Lichenibacterium dinghuense: one gene and its partner. The main gene of each other region encodes a partner of the protein of the gene in region 2 in a complex. Links are inferred from orthologs where the notes say so. Each region holds a gene or a part of one and is shown on either strand. Other genes may lie near its edges. The genes, in order: tig and rpsG.

Region 1 (6,975 bases), 3.1 Mb from region 2 along the record:
CCTGCACGGAGGTCGAGCCCGACATCATGATCTCCTTCACGGCCTTGCGGGCCAGGTTGGAGATCTCGCGCTCGAGGTTGCGGACGCCGGCCTCCCGCGTGTAGCGGCGGACGACGGTCAGCAGCGCCTCGTCGGTGATCGACCACTCCTCCTTGGACAGGCCGTGCTTGGACACCGCCGCCGGGATGAGGTGGGTGCGGGCGATCTCGGCCTTCTCCTCCTCGGTGTAGCCGGCGATGCGGATGATCTCCATGCGGTCCATCAGCGGGCCGGGGATGTTGAGCGTGTTGGCCGTCGTCACGAACATGACGTTCGACAGGTCGTAGTCGACCTCGAGATAGTGGTCGTTGAACGTCGCGTTCTGCTCGGGGTCGAGCACCTCCAGCAACGCCGAGGACGGGTCGCCGCGGAAGTCCTGGCCCATCTTGTCGATCTCATCGAGCAGGAAGAGCGGGTTGGACGTCTTGGCCTTGCGCATCGACTGGATGATCTTGCCGGGCATCGAGCCGATGTAGGTGCGCCGGTGCCCGCGGATCTCCGCCTCGTCGCGCACGCCGCCGAGCGAGATGCGGACGAACTCGCGCCCCGTCGCCTTGGCGATCGAGCGGCCGAGCGAGGTCTTGCCGACGCCGGGGGGGCCGACGAGGCACAGGATCGGGCCGGTGAGCTTGTTGGCGCGGCTCTGCACCGCGAGGTACTCGATGATGCGCTCCTTGACCTTGTCGAGCCCGTAGTGGTCCGAGTTCAGGGTGGACTCGGCCAGCGGCAGGTCGCGCTTGATCTTGGAGCGCTTGTTCCACGGGATCAACAGCAGCCAGTCGAGGTAGTTGCGCACCACGGTGGCCTCGGCCGACATGGGCGACATCTGCTTCAGCTTCTTCAGCTCGGCCTGCGCCTTGTCGCGGGCCTCCTTGGAAAGCTTGGTCTCCTTGATGCGGTTCTCGAGCTCGGACAGATCGTCCTTGCCATCCTCGTCGCCGAGCTCCTTCTGGATGGCCTTCATCTGCTCGTTGAGGTAGTACTCGCGCTGGGTCTTCTCCATCTGGCGCTTGACGCGCGTGCGGATGCGCTTCTCCACCTGCAGCACGGAGATCTCGCTCTCCATCAGGCCGAGGCACTTCTCCAGGCGCTGGGCGACCGAGGTGGTCTCCAGGATGCCCTGCTTGTCGGAGATCTTGACGACGAGGTGGGACGCCACCGTGTCGGCGAGCTTCGGATAGTCGGAGATCTGGCCGACCGCGGCCACGACCTCGGGCGAGATCTTCTTGTTCAGCTTGACGTAGTTCTCGAACTCGCTGACCACCGAGCGGGCCAGCGCCTCGACCTCGACCTTGTCGAGCGGGTCGTCGGCCAGCGCCTCGGCGTCGGCCTCGTAGAACTCGTCGGTCCTCACGTACTTGCCGACCTTGGCGCGGCGCGAGCCCTCGACCAGCACCTTGACGGTGCCGTCGGGCAGCTTGAGCAGCTGCAGCACCGAGGCGAGCGTGCCGGTGGTGAAGATGGCGTCGGTGGCCGGGTCGTCGTCGGTGGCGTTCACCTGCGTGGCGAGCAGGATGAACTTGTCGGCCTTCATCACCTCTTCGAGCGCGCGGATGGACTTCTCGCGGCCCACGAAGAGCGGGACGATCATGTGGGGGAACACGACGATGTCGCGCAGCGGCAGGACCGGATAGGTGTCGATGGACCCTGGCGTGGCGGGGGCGCGTTTCGGACTGCTCATGCTGCATCCTGTCGGGAGGGAGACGCACGCCGGCGCTTCTCCTGAAGCCGCCGTCGGACATTCGCCGCGGCGCCCGACCGGGATGTGACCGGACGGGACCGAAGCGCACCGCGGGGCCAGACGACTGCACCCCGGGGCACGGAGCGACCGGATCGGGCGGCCTGAACCGCCCCGTCGCCGATGCCCTGATCAAAAGATGGCGGTCACCCGATCGTCATTCAAGGACTATCGCGGGCCGGCCGCGGGTCGATCCCGCCCCGAGCAAGCCCTGGACGGGAAAGGGCGGGACCGTCGCCGGCCCCGCCCCTTCGATCCCCTCAGGCGCTGGCCGCGCCCGTCCCGGTCTTCTCCGCCCCGCGTTCGGAGTAGATGTAGAGGGGCCGGGCGTTGCCCTCGACCACCTCGGGGCCGATCACCACCTGCTCGACCCCGTCGAGGCCGGGCAGGTCGAACATCGTGTCGAGCAGGATGCCCTCCATGATGGAGCGCAGCCCGCGGGCGCCGGTGCGCCGCTCGATCGCCTTCTTGGCGACGACGTTCAGCGCCTCGTCCTGGAACATCAGCTCCGTGGACTCCATCTCGAACAGCCGCTGGTACTGCTTCACCAGGGCGTTCTTCGGCTCCGTGAGGATCTTCTTCAGAGCCTCCTCGTCGAGGTCCTCCAGCGTGGCGATCACGGGGAGGCGGCCGACGAACTCGGGGATGAGGCCGAACTTCAGCAGGTCCTCGGGCTCGACCTTGCGGAACACCTCGCCGGTGCGCCGGTCGTCCGGGGCCTGGACCTTGGCGCCGAAGCCGATGGACGTGCCCTTGCCGCGGCCCGAGATGATCTTCTCCAGCCCCGCGAAGGCGCCGCCGCAGATGAACAGGATGTTGGTCGTGTCGACCTGCAGGAACTCCTGCTGCGGGTGCTTGCGGCCGCCCTGCGGCGGCACGGAGGCGACGGTGCCCTCCATGATCTTCAGCAGGGCCTGCTGCACGCCCTCGCCCGACACGTCGCGGGTGATCGACGGGTTGTCCGACTTGCGGGAGATCTTGTCGATCTCGTCGATGTAGACGATGCCGCGCTGGGCGCGCTCGACGTTGTAGTCTGAGGCCTGGAGAAGCTTGAGGATGATGTTCTCGACGTCCTCGCCGACGTAGCCGGCCTCGGTGAGGGTCGTCGCGTCCGCCATGGTGAAGGGGACGTCGAGGATGCGGGCGAGCGTCTGGGCGAGCAGCGTCTTGCCCGAGCCGGTCGGCCCGATCAGCAGGATGTTGGACTTCGCCAGCTCGACGTCGTTGTGCTTCTGCGCGTGGTTCAGCCGCTTGTAGTGGTTGTGCACCGCGACCGACAGAACGCGCTTGGCCTGGGGCTGGCCGATCACGTAGTCGTCGAGGACCTTGCAGATCTCGCGCGGGGTCGGGATGCCGTCGCGGCGGTTCACCAGCGAGGACTTGTTCTCCTCACGGATGATGTCCATGCACAGTTCGACGCATTCATCGCAGATGAAGACCGTCGGACCCGCGATCAGCTTGCGGACTTCGTGTTGGCTCTTGCCGCAGAAGGAGCAATACAGCGTGTTCTTCGAATCGCTGCCGCCGGCTTTTCCAACCATTGTCGTCTCCAGTCCGACCCGCTTCGCGCCGGGCGCGATTCGAATCATTTTTCAAGGATTAGCCGCGGCCGGCTAATGAAAGGTGCACCATGGGGGTCTGCGCGGAGCGGCACCGCGCCAGGGTCTCCGGGGGCCGACGTCCGACGCCAACACAGCTTTCCGGCGAGATCAAGCCCGGGGCGGGCGGCGTGCCCCGGGCCAGACCCGCGGCTCGCCTCACTTCGTCTCGGGCGCCTCGACGCGGACCGTCTCCACCTTGTCGATGATTCCGAAGGCCTGGGCCTCGTCGGCGGTCATGAAGTGGTCGCGGTCGAGCGTGCGCTCGATCGTGTCGTAGTCCTTGCCGGTGTGCTTGACGTAGATCTCGTTCAGCCGGCGCTTGATCTTGGTGATGTCCTCGGCGTGGCGCAGGATGTCCGACGCCTGGCCCTGGAAGCCGCCGGAGGGCTGGTGCACCATCACGCGGGCGTTGGGCAGCGCGTAGCGCATGCCGGCCTCGCCGGCGCAGAGCAGCAGCGAGCCCATCGACGCGGCCTGGCCGACGCAGAGGGTCGACACCTTGGGGCGGATGAACTGCATCGTGTCGTAGATGGCGAGGCCCGCCGTCACCACGCCGCCCGGCGAGTTGATGTAGAGCGAGATCTCCTTCTTCGGGTTCTCGGCTTCGAGGAACAGCAGCTGGGCGATGATCACCGAAGCCATGTTGTCCTCGACCGGCCCGGTCAGGAAGATGATGCGCTCGCGCAGCAGGCGCGAATAGATGTCGAACCCGCGCTCGCCGCGGCTCGTGTTCTCGATCACCTGCGGGATGAGGTAGTTGTTGTACATCGCGATCGGATCCTGCATCGGACCGGCCCTCTTCCCTGTCAGCGGCCCCGCGGGGCCATGCGTCGAATATATGTCCACCCCGGCGGAGCGCAACATGCGCCCCGCCGGGCACGGCGTCAGCCCTCGGACGGCTGCTCGGCGCCGGCCTGCTCGATGCCGGGAACCGACTTCGGCGCGCCGTCCTCGTCGTCCTGCGGCTTGAACAGCTCGTCGCGCGACACGGTGCGCTCGGTGACCTTGGCCTGGCCGACGATGTGGTCGACCACCTTCTCCTCGAACAGCGGCGCCTTGATCTCGCTCAAGGCCTGCGGGTTCTTGGTGTAGTGCTCCCACACGGCCTTCTCCTGGCCGGGGTACTGGCGCGTCAGCTCGACCAGGGCCTTGCCGACCTCGGCGTCCTCGACCTTGATGCCGGCCTTCTCGCCGACCTCGGCCAGCACGAGGCCCAGGCGCACGCGGCGCTCGGCGATGCGGCGATATTCCGCACGCGCCGCCTCCTCGGTCGTGTCCTCGTCGGCGAAGGTCTTGCCGGTGCGGCCCTGCTCGGCCCCGACCTGGCGCCAGATGTTGTCGAACTCCTGGCCGACGAGGCCCTCGGGCAGCTCGAAGCTGTAGCGCTTGTCGAGCGCGTCGAGCAGCGAGCGCTTGATGCGGTCGCGCGAGGCGCGGGAGAAGTCCTCCTGCATGCGCGACCGGATGGCGTCGCGCAGCGCCTCGAACGTGTCGAAGCCGAAGGTCTTGGCGAAGTCGTCGTCGAGCTTCTGCTCGCCCGGCGCGCCGACCTCGCGCACCTTGACGTCGAAGGTGGCCTCCTTGCCGGCGAGCTGGGCCGCGTTGTAGTCGGCCGGGAACGTCACCGTGATGCGGCGCTCCTCGCCGGCCTTGGCGCCGACGAGCTGGTCCTCAAAGCCGGGGATGAAGGTGTTCGAGCCGAGCACGAGCGGCGCGTCCTCGCCCTTGCCGCCCTCGAAGGGCACGTCGTCGATGCGGCCCTCGAAGTCGATCTTCAGGCGGTCGCCCGAGGCCGCGACGGCGTCGTCGCCCTCGCGCGGCGTGTAGGAGCGGCTGCCCTGCGCGAGCGAGTCGACCGAGCGCTGGATCTCGTCGTCGGAGATCTCGGCGACCTGGCGCTCCAGCTCGAGGTCCTCGAAGGAGCCGGTCTCGAAGGCCGGGATGGTCTCGACCGCGACCGTGAAGGACAGGTCGCCCTCGGCCTCCATGGCCCGCTCCACCTCGGCCTGGTCGGAGGCGAGGTCGATCTTGGGCTCCAGCGCGAGGCGGAGGTTGTTGTCCTCGACGATCTTGCGGTTGGCCTCGTTCACGGCGTTCTGCACGACGTCGCCCATGATGGAGCGGCCGTACAGGCGCTTCAGGTGCGACAGCGGCACCTTGCCGGGGCGGAAGCCGTTGATGCGGACCTTGTCCTTCATGCCGACGAGTTCGCCCTGGAGGCGGGACGCCAGATCGGCGGCGGGGAGCACGACCTTGTATTCGCGCTTGAGCCCGGAGGCGCTGATCTCGGTAACCTGCATCGTCTCAGTCCTTCACTCGTCTCGGTGCCGTGGGTCGGCGAAAGCAATTCCCGGGGCGCCGCAGGGCGGAGGACGGGTGCGAGGAAGGATCGGGCCGGCGCTGGCTCCGCGCGGCCCGGTGGGAACCTGCCGAAATGGTGCGGGCGGAGGGACTCGAACCCCCACGACGTGAGTCACTGGAACCTAAATCCAGCGCGTCTACCAATTCCGCCACGCCCGCCCGTCTCGCAACCGGCCAACCCGGACGGAGCGTCTTATCAACGCCCCCGGCCCGATGCAGCAAAAAAGTGGGCTCAGCGCAGCGGCTCGCGGAAAGCCGACACCGCGAAGGTGAAGAGCGCCCACACCGGCAGGGCGGCCTCGGGGGCAACCGTCGCGGCACGGGCGAAGGCGAGGGCCGCCGTCCCGAGCAGGACCGCGGCGACGGGCACGAAACGCATGGCAACCTCGCCGAAACGGCACGGCGGAGCGCCGCGCGGGGGCGAAGCCGCAAATCGGGGGCCGGACGGGAATGTGCCGGAACGGGACGGAGGTGGGCGGGTGGGCTGCCGCATCCACGCCCGTCCGCGGCTGCGCGTCTCCGTTGCCGTCCATGCCGGCCGACGATCACGGAGAGGAAGGAGGACGCGGCCCCGTCAGCGTCCGCCGTACCGCGCCAACAGCGCGCGGAGCACCGCCGGGAGCGCCTCGGGGAGGTCCTCGGAGATCAGCCCGGGGCCGTGGTGGTTCGCCACGGCGGCGTGGAGCCAGACGGCGGCGCAGGCCGCCTCGAAGGCCGGCATGGCCTGCGCCAGCAGCCCGCCCACCATGCCGGCCAGCACGTCGCCGCTCCCCGCCGTGGCGAGCCAGGGCGCGTCCTCGCCGGCGATCGCGGCGCGGCCGTCGGGGGCCGCCACGACCGTGTCGGGCCCTTTCAGCACCACCACGGCCCCGAGCCGCCGCGCCCCGGCCCGCGCGCGCTCGACCTTGGTGGGGGCATCGAGCACGCCGGCGGCGCCGTCGAACAGCCTGGCGAACTCGCCGTCGTGCGGCGTGACCACCACCGGCCCCCCCGCCCCGCGCACCAGCGCGGCCAGATCGTCGGCCCGGCCGGCGAAGAGCGTCAGCGCGTCGGCGTCGAGCACGGCCGCGCGCGGCGCCCCGCGGGGCTTCAGCGCCGCCGCGACCAGCGCCGGCGCGTCGGCGCCGTGGCCGAGGCCCGGCCCCATCACCACGGCGTTGAGACGCGCGTCGGCGAGGATGCCGGCCAAGGCCTCCGGCCCGTCGAAGGGCTTCAGCATCACGGCCGTGAGCTGCG
Region 2 (3,618 bases):
TTGACGAGGTCCGCCTCGATGGTCTCGATCTTGGCTTCGAGGCGCAGTTCCGTCTCGCGGAGTTCACCACGAACGCTCTGAATCTCAGACTTGAGGTCGGCCTTGATCGCGAGGTCGCCCTGCATCGCCTCGGCGAAGGCGTCGGCCACGCCCTCGGCCTGCTCGGGGCTGAATCGGGCCTTGTCTTGCAGGTTGCGAGCGAGGCGGAGCGGGTCGAACACGGCGCTCATCGTCGGGATCGCCCTTCTTCGGCGATGAAAGGCTCTGGACCGTTGATCCCTTGTAGCGCCGCTCTGCCATCGGGGCAGGGGTGGCATTCCGCGCCGGACATTCTCTCGGGGCGGGCGGTTGCGCTGTTGACGCCCCCGGTGTCGCCCGGTAAGAGAGGCCAACTTTCGGCAGGCCGTAGGTACTTTCGCTCCGGGACGACGCGTCCCGGACCAAGAAGAGCCTAAACGCTGCCGGGCTCACCTGAGACCAAGCTCCGGTCGCTCGCGCGGGCGGGGTTCATCGAAAGAAGCAAGAGCGTGGCGCGTCATGCGTCGCGGTCCTCTGCATTTGGTGCGCTTGAGGTCCGGAAGGACCATGGGCGCACTTCGCTTTGCACGCGTTTCGGCGCCGGCGTCTCCGCCGTGCCGGGCCGCCCGGATCGGACCTAGAGAAGCCAGACATGCCGACGATCAGTCAGTTGATCCGCAAGCCGCGCGTCGTCGCCAAGGCGCGCAACACGGTGCCCGCGCTGCAGCAGAGCCCGCAGAAGCGCGGCGTTTGCACCCGCGTCTACACCACGACCCCGAAGAAGCCGAACTCGGCTCTCCGCAAGGTCGCCAAGGTGCGCCTGACCAACGGCTTCGAGGTCATCGGCTACATCCCCGGCGAGGGCCATAACCTTCAGGAGCACTCGGTGGTGATGATCCGCGGCGGCCGCGTGAAGGATCTTCCGGGCGTGCGCTACCACATCATCCGCGGCGTGCTCGACACCCAGGGCGTCAAGGACCGCCGCCAGCGCCGGTCGAAGTACGGCGCGAAGCGTCCGAAGTAAGGAACTGACACGATGTCCCGCCGCCACAGCGCAGAGAAGCGTGAGATCATCCCGGACGCCAAGTACGGCGACGTGACCCTCACCAAGTTCATGAACTCGATCATGTACGACGGCAAGAAGTCGGTCGCCGAGGCGATCGTCTACGGCGCCTTCGAGAACATCGAGCAGCGCCTCCGCACCGAGCCCCTGCCGATCTTCATGCAGGCGCTCGACAACGTCGCCCCCGCCATCGAGGTCCGCTCGCGGCGCGTCGGCGGCGCCACCTATCAGGTGCCGGTCGAGGTCCGTCCGGAGCGCCGCCAGGCGCTGGCCATCCGCTGGCTCATCACGGCCGCCCGCGGCCGCAACGACAAGACCATGGTCGACCGCCTGTCGGCCGAGCTGATGGACGCCGCCAACAACCGCGGCAACGCCGTCAAGAAGCGCGAAGACACGCACCGGATGGCCGAAGCCAACCGCGCCTTCTCGCACTATCGCTGGTAATCCGGCGAACCCGCGCCTTCCGAGGATCGACCCATGCCCCGCTCACATCCGATCGAAGACTACCGCAACTTCGGCATCATGGCCCACATCGATGCGGGCAAGACGACCACGACCGAGCGGATCCTGTTCTACTCCGGCAAGTCCCACAAGATCGGCGAAGTCCACGACGGCGCCGCCACCATGGACTGGATGGAGCAGGAGCAGGAGCGCGGCATCACGATCACGTCGGCCGCCACCACGACCCAGTGGAACGGCAAGCGCCTGAACATCATCGACACCCCCGGCCACGTGGACTTCACCATCGAGGTGGAGCGCTCGCTCCGCGTGCTCGACGGCGCGGTCTGCGTGCTCGACGGCAACCAGGGCGTCGAGCCCCAGACCGAGACGGTCTGGCGCCAGGCGGACAAGTACAACGTGCCCCGCATCGTGTTCGTCAACAAGATGGACAAGATCGGCGCCGATTTCTACAAGTGCGTCGACGACATCAAGACCCGCGTCGGCGGCCGTCCGGTGTGCATCCAGCTGCCGATCGGCGCTGAGTCCGACTTCAAGGGCATCATCGACCTCGTCCGCATGAAGGCGGTCGTCTGGGAGAACGAGAACCTCGGCGCCAACTACCACGACGAGGAGATCCCCGCCGACCTGCTCGACCGCGCCAAGGAATACCGCCTGGCGATGATCGAGGCCGCCGTCGAGCTCGACGACGACGCCATGTCGGCCTACCTCGACGGCACCGAGCCGGACGAGGCCACGCTGAAGCGGCTGATCCGCCTCGCCGTGCGCAAGATCGCCTTCCACCCGGTGCTGTGCGGCACGGCCTTCAAGAACAAGGGCGTGCAGCCCCTGCTCGACGCCGTCGTCGACTACCTGCCGTCCCCGCTCGACCGTGAGGCCATCAAGGGCATCGACGTCAACACCGAGGCCGAGGTCACCCGTCCCGCGTCGGACAGCGAGCCCTTCTCGCTGCTCGCCTTCAAGATCATGGACGACCCCTTCGTCGGCACGATCACGTTCTGCCGCGTGTATTCGGGTCACATCGAGAGCGGCACGACCGTGCTGAACTCGACCAAGGACAAGAAGGAGCGCATCGGGCGCATGCTCCTGATGCACGCCAACAACCGCGAGGACATCAAGGAGGCCTATGCCGGCGACATCGTCGCCATGGCGGGCCTGAAGGACACCCGCACGGGTGACACGCTCTGCGACACGCAGAAGCCGGTGATCCTGGAGAAGATGGAGTTCCCCGAGCCGGTAATCGAGATCGCGATCGAGCCGAAGTCCAAGGCCGACCAGGAGAAGCTGGGCGTCGCCCTGCAGAAGCTGGCCGCCGAGGACCCGTCCTTCCGCGTCTCGACCGACACCGAGTCGGGCCAGACGATCCTCAAGGGGATGGGCGAGCTCCACCTCGACATCAAGGTCGACATCCTGCGCCGGACCTACAAGGTGGACGCCAACATCGGCGCCCCCCAGGTGGCCTATCGCGAGAAGCTGACCCGCCGCGTCGAGCAGGACTACACGCACAAGAAGCAGACGGGCGGCACGGGCCAGTTCGCCCGCGTCAAGATCGTCTTCGAGCCGAACGAGGCCGGCGCCGGCAACCTGTTCGAGTCGAAGATCATCGGCGGCGCGGTGCCGAAGGAATACGTGCCCGGCGTCGAAAAGGGCATCAACTCGGTCATGGGCGCCGGCATCCTGGCGGGCTTCCCCGTCGTGGACGTCAAGGCCACGCTGATCGACGGCGCCTTCCACGACGTCGACTCGTCGGTCCTGGCGTTCGAGATCGCCTCCCGGGCGGCCTTCCGGGAAGCGTTGCAGAAGGGTGGATCGGTTCTGCTCGAGCCGATCATGAAGGTCGAGGTCGTGACGCCGGAGGAATACACCGGCTCGTGCATCGGCGACCTGAACTCCCGCCGTGGGCAGATCCAGGGGCAGGACGTGCGCGGCAACGCCAACGTCATCAACGCCATGGTGCCGCTGGCCAACATGTTCGGCTACGTGAACCAGCTCCGCTCCTTCTCGCAGGGGCGCGCCACCTTCACGATGCAGTTCGACCATTACGAGCAGGTTCCGGCCAACGAGGCTGCCAAGGTCCA

Evidence for each region.
Region 1: the proteins of rpsG (region 2) and tig are in contact, whole or in part, in a crystal structure (PDB 3GTY), measured with the Thermotoga maritima proteins. The link is inferred for Lichenibacterium dinghuense from one-to-one orthologs. Residues at the interface, in WP_004081843.1 of Thermotoga maritima: Lys34, Lys52, Lys55, Glu59, Arg62, Gln63, Glu66, Asn67, Lys69, Val71, Arg95, Ala109, Lys110, Lys111, Gly112, Arg113, Pro114, Glu117, Glu121, Ile124, Ala125, Tyr127, Asn128, Asn129, Thr130, Gly131, Lys135, Asp139, Arg142, Met143; in WP_004081061.1 of Thermotoga maritima: Glu122, Val124, Val129, Leu130, Tyr133, Glu188, Gly259, Ile262, Tyr263, Glu266, Ser270, Glu273, Gln274, Glu277, Arg308, Gln311, Ile312, Ser315, Tyr316, Glu325, Arg329, Arg336, Leu363, Phe366, Trp367, Arg373, Leu377, Arg381, Leu384, Glu387.

What each region holds. Positions count from the first base shown.
Region 1 is NZ_JAJLMN010000001.1:3,967,601-3,974,575, reverse strand. The notes cover bases 3,471-6,330. They hold tig (trigger factor), read right to left. Parts: upstream 5,679-6,330; coding sequence 4,263-5,678; downstream 3,471-4,262. Other genes in these bases: L7N97_RS18935 (NAD(P)H-hydrate dehydratase), read right to left, coding at 6,314-6,330; L7N97_RS18940 (hypothetical protein), read right to left, coding at 5,972-6,118; L7N97_RS18955 (ATP-dependent Clp protease proteolytic subunit), read right to left, coding at 3,535-4,164. Also shown: lon (endopeptidase La), read right to left, coding at 1-1,720; ATP-dependent Clp protease ATP-binding subunit ClpX, read right to left, coding at 2,038-3,318; more of L7N97_RS18935, read right to left, coding at 6,331-6,975. UniProt on the Bacillus subtilis protein: Involved in protein export. Acts as a chaperone by maintaining the newly synthesized protein in an open conformation. Functions as a peptidyl-prolyl cis-trans isomerase.
Region 2 is NZ_JAJLMN010000001.1:829,893-833,510, reverse strand. The notes cover bases 104-2,789. They hold rpsG (30S ribosomal protein S7), read left to right. Parts: upstream 104-1,054; coding sequence 1,055-1,525; downstream 1,526-2,789. Other genes in these bases: fusA (elongation factor G), read left to right, coding at 1,559-2,789; rpsL (30S ribosomal protein S12), read left to right, coding at 671-1,042; L7N97_RS03995 (DUF1640 domain-containing protein), read right to left, coding at 104-230. Also shown: more of L7N97_RS03995, read right to left, coding at 1-103; more of fusA, read left to right, coding at 2,790-3,618.